Regions from separate parts of the Vibrio lentus genome, predicted to be linked through region 4. Evidence: predicted binding sites of a transcription regulator. Region 4 holds the regulator's gene; each other region holds the start of a gene.
The links. The regulator PurR, encoded in region 4, represses purine synthesis genes. The targets are predictions, from matches to a motif close to TNANGNAAACGTTTNCNTNA.

Region 1 (5,822 bases), 870 kb from region 4:
GTCAATTTTCTCTTCTGCTCGTGCTTGAGATTTAACGCCGGCAAATAGGGCGTCTGAGTTAGTTAGTAGGGCGGTACTTTTACAGATGGTTTCTAGTTCAGCCTGAGCTTGATGAGCTTTGCTGTACAGAATATCGAAGTCGGTATAAGGCTGAGTCGGACGTGAGTCGAATGCTTTGATGCCGTATAAGCCGCTAAGGCTGTGGCGGAATACGTTTGATGAAACTTGGTTTTGCGCAGGAGTGCGCGATTGATCAGTTGAACTCGTTGAAACAGGTGCTGCTGCGAATGCAGGCGCTCGGCTCAATACTAGAAGCATTAGGGCCGTCGTACGGAGAAATACACTCATTCAAACTCCAAAATACAAGGTTACAAAAACGGGTAATCAAAAGGGGTAACCAGTAACGCATAAGAGTAAAAACAGCTTAACTACACTAACCAATCTCGCTATATATTAGATGGGGTTAGTTAAGACCGAAACCAACTCTAACGTTTAATATTGCTTTAAAATGTGAAGATATAGACAAATCATTTAAGCGTTTGTTCCCAAATTTTGAGAACTTTGAACCTCGGCAATCTTCTTTGTTAACTCGCGTCGTTTTCAAGTTTGAATCAAGCGAAGGTTGCTCTTACTTCTCTATACTGTACCCTTGCATTATGACTGTTTAACATGAACGAAAGATGAATAATCCTGAATTTTGGCACAATAAATGGGCAGCCAATCAAATTGGTTTCCACCTTGAAGATGTAAATCCACTTCTTATCGAGTTTTGGCAAAAGACCAACCCTAGTTACGACAAGAGTGTCTTCGTGCCTCTGTGTGGCAAGAGTGAAGATTTGATTTGGTTAGCGACCAAGCATGAAGAGGTTCAAGGTGTTGAATTAAGCCAGATTGCGGTTCGCGCATTTTTCTCTGAGCACTTATACACCCCGACAGTGACTCAAATCAGTGGCCAACATGAGCTTTATCAATTCGATGAGCTGAGTGTTTACACCGGTGACTACTTCACTGCGCCCATTCAGCCAGTTGACATCATTTATGATCGTGCTTCTTTGGTGGCGTTGCCTGCTGAAATTCGCGTGCAATATGTGGAACGTTTGAAGCAACTGTTAAAGCCAGGCGGCAAGATTTTATTGGTGACATTGGACTACGATCAAAGCGAGATGGCAGGGCCTCCGTTTAGCGTACCTAAGCTAGAGATCGATCAGTTGTTTGCTGGTTATAAGATCACTTTGTTGAATCAAGATATCGCAGACGATGAACACCCTAAGATTGCGAAGAAAGGCTTGTCACGATTCAGTGAAGAAGTGTATTTGATTGAGTCTGGCGCTTAAGCTGAGTTTACATTTGAGCCAACAGCTAAAACGAACAAAAAGACGGGCTCGATAGCCCGTCTTTTTTATTGTTCAGATTTGAACTCTTGATTGTTCAGAATTGAATAGCTGGTTAGTAAATCACTTTTACTTTTGCAGCGCTTTCAATGGCGTCTTCTATTGCTGTCTCTGTGCTATTACGGCGAGTAAGCGCCACACCAAGACGACGGCGACCATCAATGTCAGGCTTACCAAATAGACGAACTTGCGTTTGTGGTGCATCTAGCGCTTCTGCAAGGCCTTCAAAACGGATGTTTGTCGATGTGCCTTGGCCTAAGATAACCGCTGATGCGCATGGGCCGTATTGCGTGATTGATTTGATCGGCATACCGGTAAACGCGCGAACGTGCAGTGCGAATTCCGACGAATCTTGAGACATCAAAGTAACCAAGCCTGTATCGTGTGGGCGAGGGGATACTTCATTGAAGATTACGTGATCGCCTTTAACGAACAACTCAACACCGAAGATACCGTGACCACCTAACGCGTTAACCACTTGCTCTGCCGTGTATTGCGCTGCTTTCAGAGCGTTGTCTGACATGACTTGTGGCTGCCATGATTCACGGTAATCACCATCTTCTTGACGGTGACCGATTGGTGCACAGAAATGAACGCCGTCGACTGCGCGAACGGTCAGTAGCGTGATTTCGTAATCAAAGTCGATGAAGCCTTCAACGATCACACGGCCCGCGCCAGTACGACCACCTTCTTGTGCGTAGTCCCAAGATTTTTGGATGTCTTCTTGTGTTTTGATAACACTTTGACCTTTACCTGATGAACTCATTACTGGTTTCACAACACAAGGCATACCTACGAATTCAACAGCGGCTGAGAAATCTTCAAAGGTGTCTGCAAAGCGGTAAGGGGACGTACTCAGTTTCAACTCTTCTGCGGCTAGACGACGGATACCTTCGCGGTTCATGGTTAGCTTGGTTGCATTCGCAGTTGGAACGACATTCAAACCTTGTGCTTCTAGCTCAACTAACTTGCTGGTGGCAATAGCTTCGATTTCTGGAACCACGTAATCAGGTTTTTCTCGTTCGATGATAGCTTGAAGTGCATCACCATCTAACATGTCTAGTACATGGCTACGATGTGCGACTTGCATCGCTGGTGCGTCTGCATAACGGTCACATGCAATAACTTCCAAACCTAAACGTTGGCACTCAATAGCAACTTCTTTACCCAATTCACCTGAACCTAATAGAAGTACACGAGTAGCATTTTCACGAGTAGCGGTACCAAACATAGAAATTCCTTCCGATCTTTTGAACGATTGATTGAAAACGGGGTGATCATACTTATTTGAAGAATAAAAGCAAACGTTTGCGCGGCTTGTGGCGTGAATTAGAAGCATAAAAAAAGCAGCCCTGGAAAATAGGGCTGCTTATTTAAAATATTGTTAACTACATGTACTTAAATTGCTAAGTAAGTCACTGGAATATCGGGGTTAATCGCTTCCAACGTCGATTGAGTATCCGCTAAGTGGCTAATGCTGCCATCCGCGATTTCAACCAAGGCTGCGTTTTCAATCTGTTCGAAATCGAAGCCAGCCAATTTCAGTTGAACAAGTGCGACTTGTAGTGGCGGTAGGCTCGGGTTGAATGCTGCGTTTTCTGCGTATGCACCCGTTAAGATTTCGCCAGTTGTTAACTGTAGTGAAACGCCGCTTAGATTTTTAGTATATGGCGCATGGCTACGGTTTAATGCTGCTAGTGCGCTTACCACAACAGGGCTGGTTTCTTCTGACGTGTACTGGTGATCCAGCTTAGTCATTAGGCCAGTAGTAATACCCAAATCAGCAGGGCCGAAAGAGTCAGGTAGGTATTCTTGCAATGACATTTCATCACGCTGTGGTAATTGAACTTTAAGTTCTTTTGCCGTCGTCAGTTCGTTCATGAATTGGCGACAGTGACCACAAGGGCTGAAGTTGATCGTGATATCAGAAAGGCCTTCTTCACCCTTCATCCATGCATGGCTGATGGCTGATTGTTCAGCATGAACCGTTTGACCAAGTTGTGCACCGGCAATTTCCAAATTTGCACCGAAGTACAAGCGACCAGATAGGCCACGCACGATGGCACCAACATAGAATTCAGAAAGCGGCGCATAAGAGTATGCTGCTGCGATTGGCAGTAAAGCTAGGCGAGCTTCTTTATCAGAAAGGCCGCTTGCATCCAACAAGCATTGAAACTGCTCTTTAGAGATAGTGGCGTCAAAGTTGTCTGCTAATACGATGTCACTCAAAAGCGCTTTCATTGATGTTGGAGCACTTTCCAGCGCCAGGGTAATACGACTGTTCATGTTGAATCCTTAATTGACCTTAGGCTTTAATTCTATGCAATGCTCAGGATTTTTCTGTGACAATGATCACTATTGCTTTGTTTTTGTTACATTGGTTTGCATAATTAGAGTGAAGTCACAGATGAAATCGATTGCAACGACAAAAACTACCATTGATATCGCACTTATTGCTTGAAATTGAGTTTAGTTTGTCTCGTATTGATGAATAAATGAGAGAAAAAAGCCCAAGCTATCACTGAAATAATCAGGTTATGCTTGGGCTTATTGATATCTGTAACGCTTAAAAGTCGCGAACCAGTGAGTTTAGCTATTTACCAACTCATCTATTAGAGCACGTATAAACCGTAATCAAAGTGGTTAAGAATAGAACCAAACTACAAGCGAAAATATACTCGGTGCGATAATCGAGGTAATGACGCCACAGAGAACAAGCGCTAGAGAACTGAATGCCGCATCTTCTTGGTTCTTTTCAGCACATGTCGCAGTGCCTAATGCGTGAGATACCGTGCCCATGGTTAACCCTCTGGCGATCGGGCTCTTAATGCCAATCAGGTTATAGATTGGGTAAGCAAAAATAGCCCCAAACAGACCAACAATCAAAACGAGAATCGCAGCAATAGCCGCTTCACCACCTAAATGGCTTGAGACTTCCATTGCGATAGGTGTGGTGACCGATTTACCCAGTAGGCTGGCAATTAGGCTTAAGTCTGCTTTAAAGGCGACCGCAATCAATGCTGTTGTTGTCATCGACATCACACTGCCCAGCGTGCAAGCAAAGGTGATGATGCGCCAGTTCGCTCGAATTTGAGGTAACTGTTCATATAGCGGATAAGCAAGCGCCACAACCGCAGGCTGAAGCATGTAAGTAATCCAAGTGTTGTCTGCGTAGTAGGTCTCGAAAGGGACCTTGAAGAACAACAGAATAGGAATAATGATGCCAATGCTGATCAGTAAAGGGTTGCACAGCGGTGAGTTCACTTTCTGGCTTACCCAGCGAGCAAATAGAAACACGACAATAGTGAGTAGAATCCACATGATTATTTACCTCTCGAAAGCAAGCGGTCTAAGAACCATGATAGAGACACCAATACGATCAGCGTTCCGCCAACTGCACTTGCCATAATTGGTAGTGCATTGGCGATAAGCATGTCGAAGTGATCCATTAATCCAACACTGATTGGGACGAACAATAAGATCATCAAACGAATAATCAGACTGGCTCCGGGCTGTACCCAATGTGAAGGGACGATACCTATCACCATGGCAGTAAATAGGATCAACATGCCAAAGATACTGCCTGGGATAGAGGTCTCTAGATATTGTTGTAACGCGTTGCCTGCAGTGAGAGCACCTATGATTAAGGTGAAGGAGATTAAGCAGTAAACGAGTTTGATCAATCTTTCTTTCAAAGTGTCACATCTCTTGATAATGAATTAACTAGCTAACTTTTCTACGTACTGATAAACCGCTTTCAAGATAGCCATTTTCTTCTCGTCGCTTTCATGTTCATGCGCGAGGTTTTCGAGGTTCAACATATAATCCTCTAAACGACTCTCATAATACTCACGACAGTGGTTAGCCCACTTAAGTTGTTCAGCTTCGTCTAGCGTCCATGGGAAATGGCGAGCGCGGTAACGGAACAACAAAGGCTTAATACGTTCGTCACTAAAAGTGATGCCCAGTGCTGCCAAGTTATTTGGGTCAGTTTCGCGAATGATGTTCATCGCGGTCTTGTCAGCTGGTGAAAAGAAGCCGTCGTAAAGGTGTGTGTCTACGTCATTGCTTTTCTCGTATTCACGCTCTTGTGAATATAAACCGATCAGCTTTTCACGGATCTCTGGATGTTCACGTAATAGGGCTAGATTCTTCAAACACTGTTGACGATCGATACCGATCGTTTCAGCATTTTCAGCAGTGAGCGTTTTTGCTGGCGCGAGAATAGGGCACTTGTTGAGTTGTACCAGTTTGATTGGTACTGGCAGTTCGTCTTCAGCAAGCTCACTGCGCTTGGTATAAAGCCTTTCTCTTAGTTCATCAGCATCCATTTCCAGTAAAGGACTTGGGTCTTTCGCTAGGTCGACCACGATAACTGCGTTTTGGTTAGTCGGATGCCACGCCATAGGCACCACCCAGCTTGTGTAATTA
Region 2 (5,822 bases), 480 kb from region 4:
GGCAGGTCGATTTGGATTCAGGTTTAGATAGTCGAGCGAACAGATCTTCGGATGGAACCACTCTTAATAACGCAACCAGAGACTCCATGTAGTTCAGGCGGAACTTCTCCATGTTGCCTTGCTTATAAGCAATGTGAGAAACCATCATATAAACCAACGCATTTTCGATCGTAGAGTTTCCTGAGGTATTGGTCAGGAATTCTTTTGCGGTTTGTAGGTCTCTCAGTTTGAAATGAATGATACCAAGCCACAGTTTGAGCTCGTCCGGTAGTAACTTAAATCGAGTTTGAACAAGATTAGTAAAGGCAATGAGCTTCTTCTGATCCGTTTCAAATAGAGCAAGTTGTCGCGCAATCAGAGTTGAAGTCATGGTGTTGAGTTTGATGCCATCAAACGTGATGGTTTTTCCACTCAGCAATTCGCTGATTTCGTTGTTGTCGACTGACCATTCAGGAGGCAATGGTGCGGGCAGAGCAAAGTAGTTAGCTAACTCGCGGTTGATCTCCATAACGCTACTGCTGATATTATTAACATCAATAGAGTAAACCCCACCAAACGCTAGCTTCCCTGAGTTTGGGTAAATTAGGCTTATTTTAGCGATAAGACGTTTATCTACTTCTTGATCCTTCAGCTGGATATTAAGCAGGTAATCACTGGTACGCATGTTTTTGGCTCCCGGAAAGAAGGGAGAGCTATCTATAGGATCAAGGAAGTAGCTTGGCGCATCTTGATTGGCAAGATCGGTGTAGGCATATTCAATTTGCTGTTGAAGTAGCAACGCTTTTACGACTTTTCGGTATTTTCTGGAATTATCGCCAATGGCATCCAATCGATTCAGCAGAAGTTCGACCTTAGGAATCAATCGTTGGTCTCGTTCGACTTCGGAAGCTCGAGTCGAAGATTGCCAAAGCATATAACCCATTACCGCAGTGCTGATCAGCAAAGCCAAAGACACCACAACAAGCCAAGGGTTAACTGGATTGGAGCCGTCCCCTTTTTTACTGGTTGGAGGTTCTATTACGGCATCATCCGCTGCGGTATCAGGGGAGCCTGTGGCAAAGCTAATTGAGCTGGGGTTAAGGAAATAGCCCTTGCGCGGGTAAGTCACCAATATTTTGGTTGCGTCGCTATCAGGGAGATATTTTTGAAGTACTGAACGTAAGGTGCTGATTCGGTTAGTAAGAACATTTTTGGAAATGAAGTTACTTTGCCAGACAGATTCAATGATGTGCTCGGCAGCGAGCGGCTGACCAACGCTGGTAAGAAATAACTCTAAGAGCTCGATAGAACGAGGTTCTAAATCAATGACCTGCTCGTCGCAGCTTAAGACTCGTGTGTTGGGGTTGAATTCCAAGCCTTCAATATAAATAGAGGCTTGTTGGTCTTTGGCGCTAGAGAGGTAATCTTGCATAGAAAAGGCGATGGTTTATAAAACCTAAATTCTAGCTGTTTTTGTTATTAAAAACAGCTAGTAATTCATAGGGTGATTGGTATTAAGACGCGTAGTTCACGGAATAACGAGTCGGTTTGTGATTCATTGCCAATACGATGTTCAATACCGCGGTGCCTAATACAGAGACTGCAATCACCCAAGGCGATACGAAGAAGAAGGATGCAAACAGAATACAGGCATCAATGGCCATTTGGGTTTTGCCTACTGAGATACCGTAGCGATCTTGAATGAACAGACACAATACGTTGAAGCCACCCAAGCTTGAACGATGACGGAACAAGATCAACATGCCTAAGCCCATTAACAAGCCGCCAGCGACTGCACAGTAAATTTCATTATGAACGTCTAACGAAATCACCAAGTATAAATGGTCGGCAAATACAGACACTAAAGCTCCAGAGATGGCACTGCTTATTGCGAAGTGACGGCCAAATCGTTTCCATGCCAATAGATAGAATGGACAGTTCGCAATAAAGTACAGAATACCAAAGGTTACTGGCGTAAATTGACTCAAAAGCAGAGCTAAGCCAGTAGTGCCACCAGTAAGCAGGTTTGCTGACTGTAAAAAGAATACGCCTAACGCCACTAAAAACGTGCCAGTGAGGATTGCTACCCAATCTTCTTTGCGTGTGTGTTTTTCCATCGTTTTTATAATTACCTAACCAATAAAGGCGTGTATAGTAGAGAAAAACTTTAGCTTTCGGTAGCTAGAGGGGCAAAATTAAGGTAAACCTATGTAATCTGCGTTTTACAGGGTGTAAATCGTAAAATTGACAGTAAGCGTCATCTTTGGTTGGATATGCTTAATAACCATGATGAATCTTATATGTGATTATGAAAAAACTGCATGATAAAATTGCAATTAGCTCTTTATGACCTAGATCAAATTATGTAGAATGCGTCACATCAAAACGGTGACGGAAACGTTTGCTTTCGGTCGTTGTGTGGTTTTTTTGAAACTTTCAGTACAATCTGAGTCAGGAGATACAGATGCTTAAGCGTGACATGAACATTGCTGATTACGATGCGGATCTATTCGCAGCTATCCAAGAAGAAACTCTTCGTCAGGAAGAGCACATCGAACTTATCGCTTCAGAAAACTACACAAGCCCACGTGTAATGGAAGCTCAAGGTTCTCAACTTACAAACAAATACGCTGAAGGCTACCCAGGTAAGCGTTACTACGGTGGTTGTGAGTTCGTAGATAAAGTTGAAACACTAGCAATCGAACGTGCATGTGAACTATTTGGCGCGCAATACGCGAACGTACAGCCTCACTCAGGTTCTCAAGCGAACAACGCTGTATACATGGCACTACTAAACGCTGGCGATACAGTTCTTGGTATGAGCCTAGCGCACGGTGGTCACCTAACTCACGGTTCTCCAGTAAACTTCTCTGGTAAGCTTTACAACATCATTCCTTACGGTATCGATGAAGCGGGTCAAATCGATTACGAAGAGATGGAAGCGCTAGCTATCGAGCACAAGCCTAAGATGATCATCGGCGGTTTCTCAGCTTACTCTCAAGTTTGTGATTGGAAGCGCATGCGTGAAATCGCTGACAAAGTAGGCGCTTACTTCTTCGTAGATATGGCGCACGTTGCTGGTCTTATCGCTGCAGGTGTTTACCCTAACCCAGTTCCACACGCTCACGTTGTTACAACAACAACGCACAAAACGCTTGCTGGTCCTCGTGGTGGTCTTATCCTTTCTAACGAAGGTGAAGATCTTTACAAGAAGCTGAACTCAGCAGTATTCCCAGGCGGTCAAGGTGGCCCTCTAATGCACGTTATCGCCGGTAAAGCTGTAGCGTTCAAAGAAGCTCTTGAGCCAGAATTCAAAGAATACCAAGCTCGCGTAGTGGCTAACGCAAAAGCAATGGTTGCTGAATTCCTAGCACGCGGTTACAACATCGTTTCAGGTTCTACAGAGAACCACCTGTTCCTAGTTGACCTAATCGACAAAGACATCACAGGTAAAGAAGCAGATGCAGCACTAGGTTCAGCTAACATTACAGTTAACAAGAACTCAGTACCAAACGACCCGCGTAGCCCGTTCGTTACGTCTGGTATCCGTATCGGTTCTCCTTCTATTACTCGTCGTGGTTTCTCAGAAGCAGACGCGAAAGCTCTTGCTGGCTGGATGTGTGACATCCTTGATAACATGGGCGATGAGTCTGTTATCGAAGCGACAAAAGCAAAAGTATTAGAAATTTGTAAGCGTCTACCTGTTTACGCTTAATTTTTCTTCGTAGTAATTTGAACTTCGTTGTCGAGCATGCTCACTTACATCCGTAAGCTCCGCGTGCTCTCCTAGAATTTCAAACGACTACTGTGAAAATACTTTTAAAGGGGCTCATTGAGTCCCTTTTTGTTTTAGGGAAAGGTGCTGAAAACTCCGCGCCTTTTCCTTGAACTAAAGCTATTTGATTGAAAAATACGATTTGAAAGGCTCCTATCTAGGAGCCTTTTTTACGTTTGAAAGTTAGCTATCTGAGTAATTAAAGAGCGGGTAATAAAAAGGGCTAATGCTTTCACATTAACCCTTTGTTGTTTGTTGGCATCGGTTTTATTTTTTGATGCTGAGCAAGGTGCCTGACTTACATTTGAATGAGTAGTACTTACGGCTTTCATTGAACTTGCCTAGGCCTTCGCCATCACAGTAATCGATGTTGATATCACGCATCACTTCTAGCGTATCTTCGCTACTTAAAGCGAATTTAGAGCCGTCAGAGCAGACGATGCGTACTCTTTCATCATGACTTACTGAGTAGATATCGACTTCGGTATTACACAGCTCAAAAGAGGCTTCACGAAAGTTGTCTTGCTGAGTATTTGAAGCGCAACCAGCGGTGAGTGTGGCTGCAATAACGGCTAAAAGTCCAAGTCTTTTCATTGTTAATCCTTCGCTATCATCAAGTTGAATGATGAGGTTTATATGCTGTTTGAGGTAGCCTATACAACAATACGCTTTGATTCAAGGAGCGTTGGTTGACTCTAAGATATAAAAGTATAGGTGCAGACAGATAATTTATAACTGGCTTACTGCATGTTTAGTTACTACGTATCATCAACAAAAAAAGACCAACGCAGAGGTTGGTCTTTTATTAGGAAGCTTGTTTTCAATTATTATCGAAACTGTTTGGCTTCTGGAAGATACTCAAAACCAGCAGACGCGAGTTTAGCGATCAATGCGGCTTTATCGATTTCGTAGAAGTTGACCACTCGATCCAAATCACCACCGAAGTCGTCACGCAGTTTCATGTTGACGATGCTCATCAACATCACAGGATCCATCTTTTCAAAGTTAGCGAGGTTCATGTTAGTCCTCGAAATCTGAGATCAATAGGTTAGCTGCGGCAAATGCAGCGCGATCTCTTGCTTCTTTAGGAAGGGATTCATCCGCAGCAAGGTCATTCAATGTTTTTACAGCGCAAGTGATCGCTTTAGGGATATAGCCTTGGTCGCCACTGCCAATTTGAGAATACAGTTCACGCACCAAATCACAACAATCGTATACTTTCATTTTTATACCTAACCAAATGATAACTGGTCTCAATATACACATAGAGATAAGCAAAAACAAAGTGGATCTGATTAAGTTCAGAGTTAGTTTGTCCTTGCTCAATATCTCATTTTGTTGAGGCTCAATATATCACTCTGTCAGTTTGTAGATTAGCCTGATATTGACCGCTTAATTAGAGATCTGCTGTTCAAGCTGATAAGTCACTTCATCAGCAAGGTTAAGCTGCTTTGCTAACTCTTTGAGGTAAGCCTTTTCCATAAAGTTCTGCTCGTCGGCCACAATCAAAGAGGCTAAGTAGATCTCACTCGCTTGTTGAGGTGACGTTGCTAATTGAGCTATTTCGCTTGGATCGAGTGGCTTGTGCAATTCTTCCGACACCAATTTAGTCAGCTGATAATCTGCGCCCATGTTCTCGACGGCTTGTTCAATCTTAGCCATCTCTTCTTCATCAACATGCCCGTCGGCTTTGGACGCAGCAATCATCGATCTTAGAATCAGTACGCTATGGTTTGAATCGCTCTCATCAAATTGAGCTTGTTCGGTATTCGGTGTTTGGCCTTGTTTCGATTGGTAATCGTTGTAGACCTTATAAGCCAGAGCACCCAGTGCCGCTGCGCCACCAATCCCAGCTGCTTTCTTACCCATCTTCTTAGTCTTCTTAGATCCCATTAACGCACCTAAGAGTCCGCCGCCAACTGCGCCTGCGCCGAAGGCTCCAAGTGTGCTTTTACTGCTACTCTTGCCATTGCTGTTACTGCCTTTAGAGAGGCTACTTAAACTCGAAGATCCTTGGGAAAGCTTCTGAGTGCCTTGTTTAACGAGATCTGACTTAAGTGCTTGGTTA
Region 3 (5,822 bases), 800 kb from region 4:
GACTCGACCAACATGACCCGCGGCATCTTCGCCTAAAGCGAGTGAACCTAACTGATGAATGCGTTCTGGGTGATGGATACGAGGGATTCTCATGCTGGTAAACCTATAAATAGTGTCATTTGGGTATTTTGTCTCTGCCTAACATGGATGCTTTTAGTTGAAAAAACAAGGGTAGAGCAAGAGTTTCAGGGGCAATTCTGAAACTCTTGTTTGAGATGGAGGCAATTGGAGATGTTGGTTGCCTGAGTCGTGTTATTTACAAGCAGGGAAAACAAATGGGTTGTGATTACCTTGGATCGCATAGATTCGCTTATCACGAGTACATTCCCACTTATCGACAGGGAATTGCTTGTTCCACGCCATCATCAGGTTAGTCTGCTGCTTAGATAGTTTGAAACCATACTCTTGGCTCATATAAAGATAAGTACGCGCGATAGAACCTTTTGCTCTGTCTGGCGGCATAACCTTACGCTGTTTGAAGTTGACCTGCATTTCACACTGACCGTAACTCACGCCATCCATTCCATTCCACTGACTGAAATTGTAATTGGATCGATCACCGTTAACCTCGCCAATTGCCGGAGTTAGATTATGAAGGTCGGCTTCCATCGATTTAAATATTTTGTCATTGCGAGTGCAGTTCTTACGTCCGCCATCTTGCCAGCACTGACGCTGGTGGCCGAATTGCCAAGCTGGAACCACGTGTTCCCATTCAATCCGACTTGCTCGCTTTTGTTGTTTTCGGACTTGATAACCACAGCCGTCGAGGTCGGGGATACCTTTCTTTTTGTCTTTCCAAGTGATGTCACAACCACAATAAAATGAAGTCGGGTGATCGAGATAAATCTTCACCGCTTCTTTTTTAGCTTTGGAGAACGAACTTGGTGGAGCGGCGAAAACGCTTTGGGTTACCAGTAGGCCAAATACTATTGATAGGTAAAAGGACACCGATAGGCCAAATACTTTTGGAGAGGTTTTTTGCATAGAAAAAGACTGATGAAAGTATGATAAACAACAGTCTAGCACTCAAATGTTAGTTCTCTCTATTACATTTATTCACGTTACCTTATGAGCTTAAGACTTAGCTCAATTGAAGGCCGGTAAAAGCTAAGGTTTGTTGGCATTGTTGGCAACGATACGTTGATTGGTTGCGGATGACTTTGTTGTGTCGTCTTATCGACAGGGGATAAGTGGTGCAATCACAGCGATACTCAAAAGTTTTGCCCTGCACTGAGGTGATTTCCAAGCTGTGGGTCGTTCTGGCCGGTACATTGAATACCTTTTCCATCACGTATTTCCACTCATTGCCGTGAGGCCTAACTCGTCCAAAGACCTGATATGTGATCAGATGTGCGAGTTCATGAGGCACGACTTCGTTAATAAAGGCGTCTTCATTTTCTCTGAATAGCACTTGGTTGAGTTTTATCTCGTTTAACTGGAGGTAGGCTTTTCCCGCTGCCTTTCCTCTTAACTTGTAAGTGACGGTTGGGCATGGAAATTCACGAGAAAAATGTTGATTAGCGATAGCTAGGCATTCGCCCAGTTTTTTATTTACTCGATGTTGTTGCGGGGTGTAAGACAAGCGTTGTTAACTCCAAAAAAAGCCTCAGCGTTTAAGCTAAGGCCTTATCATAACATTGCTCATCGATCGTGAAACGATTTAAACGTGATGTTTCTTTTTGATGACTTCGTGGTAAGCATGCCATGTTCCGTAGCCAAGTAATGGCATCGTTACAATCATACCCACACCGTAGGTCGCGAAGCCGACTAAGATACCAGTACCAATGATACCAGCCCAAACGACCATCGCAGGGATGTTTGATTTAACAGCGTTGAAGCTAGTAAAAATCGCACTCATTACATCTACACGTCTCTCCATCATTAGTGGAATTGAAAATGCTGAGATACTAAATATCAGGCTAGCGATAACAAAACCAATCACAGATCCTGTAATTAAGAAGGGAGCAAATTCGGTCAATGGTGCACCTTGTACTGAAGGGTAAAGTGCGTGCAATAATGCTGCGATACGCATCCAGAATATCATCGCGACCATTAATACAATCGCAAACGCCCATTGGTGGGTTGAGTTCCGTGTGATGGCTTTCATCGAGTGCAGTAGGCTAGCGTTGTGCCCCTTTTCTCTTTCCCAGGCTGCGTCATACAGGCCTAAGGCAAGAAACGGCCCTATTAGCATGTACACAATCAAGCTTGGCATAACGACCAAATGTGTTCCTTGCCATTGGACAAGTTGAACAATTGCGATGGCCGCACCCATAAAGCACAAACCGTAAAATGCGCTGATTAATGGCATTCTCACTAAGTCATGCAGTGCAAGCGATAACCAATGGAATGGGGCGGATATGCTTACTTGGTTACAAGGAATAGTGCGAGCATAATCCTGATCGCTGACCTTGTGTTTCTTATCGTTCAGTTCGGATGGGTGTACAGTACGAGGCATATATCCCCCTAGTTAAATAACGTCCTAGTTATAGTTCCATAAAGCTCAGTATTGCGATCATATGAGGATTATGGTGTTGAGCTAAAATGCTCTTTTTCGTCCCAGTTATTGTTCTAGCGTGCATTTAACGAGAGCTATCAGACTGAATTACTTTGAGTTAAATGTGAGCTTGATCGCCTAGGAGTTACCTTAACTATTGTCAGTAGTGTTCGAAAACACAAATTATCGGTGGGTTTTTATACTAAGTGGTTAACGGTAAAGAAGACTTGGGCAGGGTGTTCTAGCAAGGAAAGGTTTGGTAAGTGCATAAAAATAAAGCCCTTACTAAGCAGTAAGGGCTTTAAAGAAACAAATCGCAGTGGCTAAATTATTTTAGGCCAGCGAAGTCCGCAAGGATTGCTGCTTTGTCAGTCGCTTCCCAAGGGAACTCTTCACGACCGAAGTGGCCGTATGCAGCAGTCTGCTTGTAGATAGGCTGAAGAAGGTTCAGCATCTCTTGAAGACCGTATGGACGTAGGTCGAAGTTTTGACGAACTGCTTCAATGATGATTTCGTGAGCTACTTTCTCAGTACCAAACGTTTCAACCATGATAGATGTTGGATCTGCAACACCGATAGCGTAAGACAATTGAATCTCACAACGGTCAGCCATACCAGCAGCAACGATGTTTTTCGCAACGTAACGAGCTGCGTAAGCTGCAGAACGGTCAACTTTTGATGGATCTTTACCAGAGAATGCACCGCCACCGTGACGAGCTGCGCCGCCGTAGGTATCAACGATGATCTTACGACCGGTTAGACCACAGTCACCCATTGGGCCACCGATTACGAAACGGCCGGTTGGGTTGATGAAGAAGTTAGTGTCTTTGTTGATCCACTCAGCAGGAAGTACTGGCTTGATGATCTCTTCCATTACCGCTTCACGTAGGTCAGGTGTTGTTACTGAATCACAGTGTTGAGTTGAAAGAACCACTGCGTCGATACCAACAATCTTACCTTGGTCGTATTGGAACGTAACTTGAGATTTCGCATCTGGGCGAAGGAAGTCAAGCTTGCCGCTCTTACGTACTTCAGCTTGCTTCTTAACAAGAAGGTGAGAATAAGTAATTGGAGCTGGCATTAGGATTGGTGTTTCGTTAGTCGCGTAACCAAACATGATACCTTGGTCGCCTGCGCCTTGATCTTTAGGATCGGCTTTATCAACACCTTGGTTGATGTCTGGAGACTGCTTACCAATTGTGTTTAGTACTGCACAAGAGTCAGCGTCAAAGCCCATATCAGAATGAACGTAACCAATTTCACGAACTGTTTCACGAGTGATTTCTTCGATATCAACCCATGCAGACGTTGTTACTTCACCGCCAACCATAACCATGCCGGTTTTTACGTAAGTCTCACAAGCAACACGTGCTTTTGGATCTTGTTCCAAGATGGCATCAAGAACAGCATCAGAGATTTGGTCTGCAATTTTATCTGGATGGCCTTCTGAAACAGATTCAGAAGTGAATAGGTGCTTAGCCATGAGAGCTCCACTTTTAGTTTAGTTTTTAGTTGCAAATAGTTAAATGCAAATAATTTTAGGCGTCGCAAGCTAGGAAGCGCCGCCATTAAATACAGTATATTTTGTAGGTGTTTCTACATCTAGACGGCTATTCTAAATTCCAGCGGTCGAATTACAAGCTCTTTTTTATGATATGTCATAACTAAACGTTTGCGTATCGGTCGAGATAACGCATTGCTAAGTGATGTAAATGTTCGAAAATTGCGAAAAGTGACCGTTAAAATGCCAGTAAAACGTTTGCAGTCGCTAAAGTCGTTTGAGAGAATACCCGCGCTAATAAAAATGAAAACTTTAGCATCAATCTCTTTTTTAAATCGCTTATGTACTCAGGAGCAGACATGCCTTCTCGTAAAGATCTAGCCAATGCAATTCGCGCACTTAGCATGGATGGCGTTCAACAAGCAAATTCAGGCCACCCTGGCGCACCTATGGGTATGGCTGACATCGCTGAAGTTCTTTGGCGTGGTCACTTGAACCACAACCCAGCAAACCCAGAGTGGGCTGACCGAGACCGTTTTATTCTGTCTAACGGCCATGGTTCAATGTTGATTTACTCTCTGCTTCATCTTGCAGGTTACGAGCTTTCAATTGAAGACCTGAAAAACTTCCGTCAACTGCACTCTAAGACTCCAGGTCACCCAGAGTACGGTTACGCTCCTGGTATCGAAACAACGACGGGTCCTCTAGGCCAAGGCATCACCAATGCTGTTGGTATGGCGATGGCTGAAAAATCATTGGCTGCACAGTTCAACAAAGAAGGCCACGACATCGTCGATCACTTCACTTATGCGTTCATGGGTGATGGTTGTCTGATGGAAGGTATTTCTCACGAAGCATGTTCTCTAGCGGGTACGCTAGGTCTTGGTAAGCTGGTTGCTTTCTGGGATGACAACGGCATCTCTATCGATGGCGAAGTTGAAGGTTGGTTCTCTGACGATACACCTAAGCGTTTTGAAGCTTACGGCTGGCACGTAATCCCAGCAGTTGATGGTCACGACGCTGACGCTATCAATGCTGCTATTGAAGCAGCTAAAGCGGATCCTCGTCCAACACTTATCTGTACTAAAACTATCATCGGTTTTGGTTCTCCAAACAAAGCGGGTACGCACGACTGTCACGGTGCTCCACTAGGCGCTGATGAAATTACAGCAACTAAAGCGGCACTTGGTTGGGAACACGGTCCTTTCGAAATTCCAGCTGATATCGCAGCTGAGTGGAATGCGAAAGAAGCAGGCGCAGCGAAAGAAGCAGCGTGGAATGCTAAGTTTGACGCATACGCAGCGGCTCACCCTGAGCTAGCAGCAGAATTCAAACGTCGTACAAACGGCGAACTACCAGCTGAGTGGGAAGAGAAAGCAAACGCAATCATTGCTGACCTTCAAGCTAACCCAGCTAACATCGCTTCACGTAAAGCGTCTCAAAATGCTCTAGAAGCGTTCGGTGCTATGCTACCTGAATTCATGGGCGGCTCTGCTGACCTTGCGCCTTCTAACCTGACTATGTGGTCTGGCTCTAAGTCGCTTGAAACAAATGACTTTTCTGGTAACTACATCCACTACGGTGTACGTGAATTCGGTATGACGGCTATTATGAACGGTATCGCTCTGCACGGTGGTTTCGTACCATACGGCGCGACGTTCCTAATGTTTATGGAATACGCACGTAACGCAATGCGTATGGCTGCTCTGATGAAAATTCAGAACATCCAAGTTTACACGCACGATTCGATCGGCCTAGGCGAAGATGGTCCTACTCACCAACCGGTTGAACAGATCGCATCTCTACGTCTAACTCCAAACATGA
Region 4 (5,822 bases):
CTCCTTTGTCAGAGCCGTAAATATTTTTTGCAAATTTGTGGGCAATATCGTCGAAATTACGGTCTTCAGTCACGGCTACTTGAGTTATTATGTCCTATCGTGCCTGCTATTCTGTCACAGGAATTTCAGGAATAAAGAGGCGATGTCTCTTTTTACTACTAAGTGATGTTTTTTCGGACTATTCGGATATGTTTGAGCTGAAAAAAGTAGTGTCTTCGCTATTGATGCCACTGCCAGCAATGTTAATTCTCGCTTTTCTGGGTTTAGCCCTAGTGATGTTTACTACCAAAAGGAAGACTGGTTGCCTAATTACCCTTTCAGCCCTCTGTGGTATTTTCCTAATCGCTTTCCAACCAGTTTCTAGTCAACTTTTAATGCCAATGGAAAGGCAACACACTGCATTTTTACCCGTCGATGAAACCGTCGATTATGTAATGGTTCTCGGAAGTGGTCACGTCGTCGATGATCAAATACCACCTACATCGGAGCTTAGCCGCACAGGTTTAATGCGCTTAAGTGAAGGGATCCGCATTCTACGCCTCTACCCTGGAGCGAAACTTATTTTGTCTGGCTATGGGGCAGGCACTGAAGTGAGCAACGCAAGAATGATGGCTAAGGTCGCGCTAGCACTCGGTGTCGCAAAACCCGATATCATTCTGCTTGAAACCGCAAAAGATACGTGGGAAGAAGCTCGCCAAGCCGCTGCATTCGTGAAAAACAAAAGAATGGTGCTCGTGACTTCAGCAAGCCACATGACTCGCGCACTTAATGAATTCAATGCCGCTGGCATGAAACCATTACCCGCTCCAACCAACTACCTTGCACAAGAAGGGATTGTTGAACCTTGGAATAAGTACATGCCAAAAGCACTCTATCTTGAACAAACAGAGCGTTACTGGCACGAAACAATGGGATTGGTTTGGCAGAGCCTACGTGATTGGCTAGACACAAGCAGCGACCCAGTTGAAGAACCGATTGTTCTTCCTGCTGCTTCTAGCTTAGTCGATGAAAACGGCGCAGCTTCTGCAGCGCAACCTCAATAAACTAAGCTAATCAGTAACTCTGCGAATGAGTAAAACTGAGTAACCTAGTAAGTTGCAGCTGTTCAATTCGTTAATTGTAAAAACCAAGTAATAAAAAGCCGAGACATCAATGACGCCTCGGCTTTTTTACGTTCAAATTTTGTTGCTGACTAGAACTCCCGAAGAGAATCAGTCACCAGCAAACATGTAACCTTCACCGTGAACCGTCACAAAGATTTGTGGGTTCTTAGGGTCGAACTCCATCTTCGCACGCATGCGACGGATTAGCACGTCGATGGTTCGATCATTTGGAGCATCCACTCGGTGGCTGATCATGTTCAAAATACGTTCGCGACTTAACACTTGGTTAGGGTAAGAAGAAAGCGCAACGAGCAGCTCATATTCTGCTTTAGTCAGCTTAACTGGCTCACCATTTTTACTTAAAGCACGACGAGGGATATCAAACGTCCACTCACCAAAACGAACCACAGATTCGTCTTCAGCTTCAACTGCCGTACCAACCGCGGTTTTGCGAGCCGCAGCAATACGCCAAAGTAAGTTTTTAACTCGAACTAATAACTCGCGAAGTTCGAAGGGTTTAGTAACATAATCGTCTGCGCCCATTTCTAGGCCTACAATTTTGTCGATGCTATCCGTGCGTCCAGTAACTAAAATAATCCCAATGTCCGATTGACTGCGTAATTCGCGAGTTAGCATCAATCCATCTTCGCCTGGTAAGTTGATGTCTAGCATAATGAGATCAACGTTGTTTTCTTCCAACACGTTTCTCATCTGAGCGCCGCTTTCCGCTTCGCTCACTGTGTAACCTTCGTTCTGGAAATATCCAACCAGCTTACTTCGGGTTACCACATCATCTTCTACGACTAATACGTGATAGCTCATCTACACCACTTTTCTTATTTAATAGTTTCAGTAACCATTCTATTCATAACTAGTAACAATTCTAGTGGTACAGCAGATAAAAGCGAGAAACATGAATCTTTTTTGATACAAGACAATCTAAAACCTTGCTATTTATCGTCCATCGCAATTCAATATAGGCATTACGACTAACGAGTCACTTTGCGTTTAGCAAATAACCTTGTTATTGAGCCTTGGTGTGCTTATACCCAAATGACTTCGCGATGCTTGGGTATATAAACATCACAAGACTAAATCAGGATCTATGAAATGAAAGATACGAAAGCATTCAACGAACAAAGAGCTGAAATCTACTGGTGGCTATCAAGCTTGTTCGCTAAAGAGCTCACACAAGAAGAACTCGACCACTACCACTCTGTTGAGATCCGTTCTTTCCTGACTGGTTTAGGCGAAAACGAAACACTCAAGCCTGCGATTGATAAACTGGTAGACGCATTGAACCGTCTACAAACACGTGAAGATGCCCAACTAGAACTGTCTGCTGACTTTTGCGATCTATTTTTAAAGACAGATAAACATGGTGCTCTACCTTACGCTTCAATGTATATCGGCGAAACAGGTCTATTAAACGATAAGCCAGCTAAAGACATGGAAGAGATCATGGCTAAGCACAACTTGGTGGTTAACCAAGATCTGAAAGAGCCAGCAGACCACATTGCTATCGAACTTGATTTCCTTGGCAATCTCATCATCCGTTCAAATGAAACTGAGCTTGAAGAAGAATTAGAAAAATCGTTCACTGTTCAACAGCAATTTATTGAACAACAACTCCTTACTTGGGTACCAAAGTTCAACGTTAAATGTTGTGAGATCGATTCATTCGGTTTCTATGCATCTGTGGCAACTCTTCTCGTGGCCTTCTGTAATTTGGACACTCAGTATTTAGCGGGTGAATAAGATACGCTGATGATTAAGTAAACAAATTCAATAGAATGTGACAATTCACCAAGATTTCTGGGTGAATTTTATTGCGAGTAATTTCTAGTCAGTCTAAAATTGTGACCGCAAACGATAAAATATGAAACATTCACGAAATGCTATGCTTATTTAAGTTCAGAGCATTTCGGTGTTAAGACAAGCCGCTCAATAGCGGTTTTTTGTTTTTTAGCACTTTAGTACCCCAAAGAGCCCTACAAATTTAAGCTCTTAGTTAGGTAGCTTAACGGCTACTTTATTCCGTACTTTGGGAAAGTAGCTTCTAATAGGATAAAACCATGGCCACTATAAAAGATGTCGCTCGCTTAGCAGGCGTATCAACTACCACCGTTTCTCACGTAATCAACAAGACACGTTTTGTTGCAGAAGCGACTCAAGAGAAAGTAAATAAAGCCGTAGACGAGTTAAACTACGCACCAAGTGCTGTTGCGCGTAGCTTGAAATGCAATTCAACACGTACTATCGGCATGTTAGTGACTCAATCAACAAACCTCTTCTTCTCTGAAGTGATCGATGGTGTTGAAAGCTACTGCTACCGTCAAGGTTACACTTTGATTCTGTGTAACACGGGTGGTATCTATGAGAAGCAACGTGACTACATACGAATGCTTGCAGAAAAACGTGTAGATGGCATCTTGGTTATGTGTTCCGACTTAACAGAAGAACTTCGTGGCATGTTAGATCGCCATGCTGATATCCCAAAAGTTGTCATGGACTGGGGCCCTGAAACCTCTCAGGCTGATAAGATCATCGATAACTCTGAAGAAGGCGGCTATCTAGCAACCAAGTACCTGCTAGAACGTGGTCACACAAAGATTGCTTGTTTAAGTGGCCACTTAGACAAAGCAGCATGTGTAGAACGCATCGCGGGTTACAAACGCGCACTCAATGAAGCGAAGGTCGCAACCGACGAAAAGCTCATCATTGAAGGTAACTTTGAGTGTGATACCGCTGTACTTGCGGCTGATAGAATTGCTCAGATGGAAGATCGCCCTACCGCTGTGTTCTGTTTTAACGACACTATGGCACTTGGCCTGATGAGTCGCCTGCAACAGCAAGGTATTCGTATTCCTGAAGATATTTCGGTTATCGGTTACGACAACATTGAACTTGCAGAATACTTCTCTCCACCATTGACGACGGTTCACCAACCTAAGCGTCGTGTTGGTAAAAATGCATTCGAAATTTTGTTAGAGCGCATTAAAGATAAAGATCATGAAAAACGTGTCTTCGAAATGCACCCAGAAATTGTTGAGCGAAGCACAGTTAAAACGTTAAATTAATTGATAAATCGAGTTTAATTTCATTAAGCGCACCTTTGAGTGCGCTTTTTTTATAAGCAGATAAAATAAACCCAGTTGCATAACACCAAGATCATTAATTGAAGCAATATCACATTTTGAAATATCAGGTGTGAGCCTCATTCAACAAAAACTTTATTCTATTCAGTCAGTCACGCACAGGGCAAACCACTCGAAAGAGTGAGACGCAAAGCTTCCGGCCTAAACCACTCGTTGGTATGGTAGCGGGGTTACCGATGGCAAAATGCGGTAATTACTAACAATTTAGTAATTTACGGCTTATTGACAATTTAATTGCAACATTTTGCTAATCTCTCGGACCTGCTTATTTGGTGGCGTAGTTCAAATACACCGAGATAGATAACATGGATAAACCGATACTAAAGGACTCAATGAAATTATTTGAGCCCCTAGGAAAAATAAAATCACGCTCAATGTTTGGTGGATTCGGGCTTTTTGCTGATGACACTATGTTTGCTCTGGTTGTTAACGACCAGCTGCACATAAGAGCGGACAAAGACACAACAAAGCAATTCGAGCAACAAGGGTTTCGACCATACGTCTACAAAAAACGTGGTTTCCCTGTCGTCACAAAGTATTTCGCATTGCCGGAAGGCTTGTGGCAAGACCAAGAGAAAATCTTGCAGCTTGCTACGACGTCTTTGGGGTTTGCTAAAGAAGAGAAAGCTGAGCAATCTTCTGCTAAGCCAACTCGATTAAAGGACCTCCCTAACCTTCGACTCGCTACCGAGCGTATGTTAAAAAAGGCTGGGATCGATTCTGTAGAATGTTTATATGAATCTGGCTCTGTAAACGCATTTAACGCCATCAAGGAATCACATGCTTCCTCTGTCAGCATTGAGCTGCTTTGGGCGCTAGAAGGTGCGATCAATGGTACTCATTGGTCTGTTATACCGCAGCAACGTCGTGAAGAGCTTATCAGTCGCGTCAATTAATATTGTCAGTTCAAACTATCTACATAACTAAGCCGCATTCTTGCGGCTTTTTTTATATCTGTTGAAAGTTAATCTATGCTTTGCCTGTCTATCTATACTAATGGTATGCATTGAAAAATTAGAGGAAGTATCAATGAGTAAGAAAATGATATTGGGTATCGTATTGGTCGTAACGATCGTCTTGTTAGGCGTCAATTTCGGCCAATACCTAACACTTGAGAATGCGAAAGCTCAACAAGCTGTTTTGAATGACTACATCGAGAGCAATTTTATTGCCGCTGCTGCAATTTACTTCGCCGCCTATGTCATGATCACGGCTTTCTCAATTCCTGGCGCTGCGGTTGTTACTCTGTTAGGCGCTGCCTTGTTTGGTTTCTGGAACAGTTTACTGCTGGTATCTTTTGCGAGTGCTATTGGTGCAACTCTCGCCTTCTTAAGTAGCCGCTACCTGTTACGTGACTGGATCCAAACCAAGTTTGGTGACAAGTTAGCAACGATTAACAAGGGCGTTGAAAAAGACGGGGCATTTTACTTATTCTCTCTGCGTCTGATTCCTGTCTTCCCATTTTTCCTTATCAACCTGTTAATGGGGTTAACCCCAATGTCGGTAACTCGTTACTACATCACAAGCCAAATAGGGATGTTGCCAGGTACTGCGGTTTTCT

Region 1: the regulator PurR is predicted to act here: its motif matches at 2,688-2,707, upstream of purT (formate-dependent phosphoribosylglycinamide formyltransferase).
Region 2: the regulator PurR is predicted to act here: its motif matches at 2,369-2,388, upstream of glyA (serine hydroxymethyltransferase).
Region 3: the regulator PurR is predicted to act here: its motif matches at 4,158-4,177, upstream of metK (methionine adenosyltransferase).

Annotation. Positions count from the first base shown of each region.
Region 1 is NZ_JAUFQE010000002.1:925,525-931,346, forward strand. Features, by position in the region: gene QWZ07_RS12570 (RelA/SpoT domain-containing protein) at 1-348, opposite strand, end outside; gene QWZ07_RS12575 (thiopurine S-methyltransferase) at 681-1,334, shown strand; gene purT (formate-dependent phosphoribosylglycinamide formyltransferase) at 1,447-2,622, opposite strand; gene cdd (cytidine deaminase) at 2,790-3,677, opposite strand; gene QWZ07_RS12590 (LrgB family protein) at 4,035-4,712, opposite strand; gene QWZ07_RS12595 (CidA/LrgA family protein) at 4,715-5,086, opposite strand; gene sbcB (exodeoxyribonuclease I) at 5,111-5,822, opposite strand, start outside.
Region 2 is NZ_JAUFQE010000002.1:2,280,284-2,286,105, reverse strand. Features, by position in the region: gene QWZ07_RS18570 (winged helix-turn-helix domain-containing protein) at 1-1,411, opposite strand, end outside; gene QWZ07_RS18565 (YitT family protein) at 1,494-2,096, opposite strand; gene glyA (serine hydroxymethyltransferase) at 2,444-3,694, shown strand; gene QWZ07_RS18555 (hypothetical protein) at 4,022-4,348, opposite strand; gene QWZ07_RS18550 (DUF4250 domain-containing protein) at 4,582-4,773, opposite strand; gene QWZ07_RS18545 (YaeP family protein) at 4,775-4,978, opposite strand; gene QWZ07_RS18540 (tellurite resistance TerB family protein) at 5,147-5,822, opposite strand, start outside.
Region 3 is NZ_JAUFQE010000002.1:2,593,089-2,598,910, reverse strand. Features, by position in the region: gene rsmE (16S rRNA (uracil(1498)-N(3))-methyltransferase) at 1-93, opposite strand, end outside; gene QWZ07_RS19960 (endonuclease) at 253-984, opposite strand; gene QWZ07_RS19955 (SprT family zinc-dependent metalloprotease) at 1,082-1,582, opposite strand; gene QWZ07_RS19950 (DUF2189 domain-containing protein) at 1,661-2,458, opposite strand; gene metK (methionine adenosyltransferase) at 2,826-3,980, opposite strand; gene tkt (transketolase) at 4,358-5,822, shown strand, end outside.
Region 4 is NZ_JAUFQE010000002.1:1,797,830-1,803,651, forward strand. Features, by position in the region: gene cmoM (tRNA uridine 5-oxyacetic acid(34) methyltransferase CmoM) at 1-73, opposite strand, end outside; gene elyC (envelope biogenesis factor ElyC) at 189-1,043, shown strand; gene torR (two-component system response regulator TorR) at 1,212-1,925, opposite strand; gene torD (molecular chaperone TorD) at 2,214-2,861, shown strand; gene purR (HTH-type transcriptional repressor PurR) at 3,179-4,183, shown strand; cyclic di-GMP riboswitch class I at 4,354-4,439, shown strand; gene QWZ07_RS16450 (TfoX/Sxy family DNA transformation protein) at 4,567-5,157, shown strand; gene QWZ07_RS16455 (TVP38/TMEM64 family protein) at 5,291-5,822, shown strand, end outside.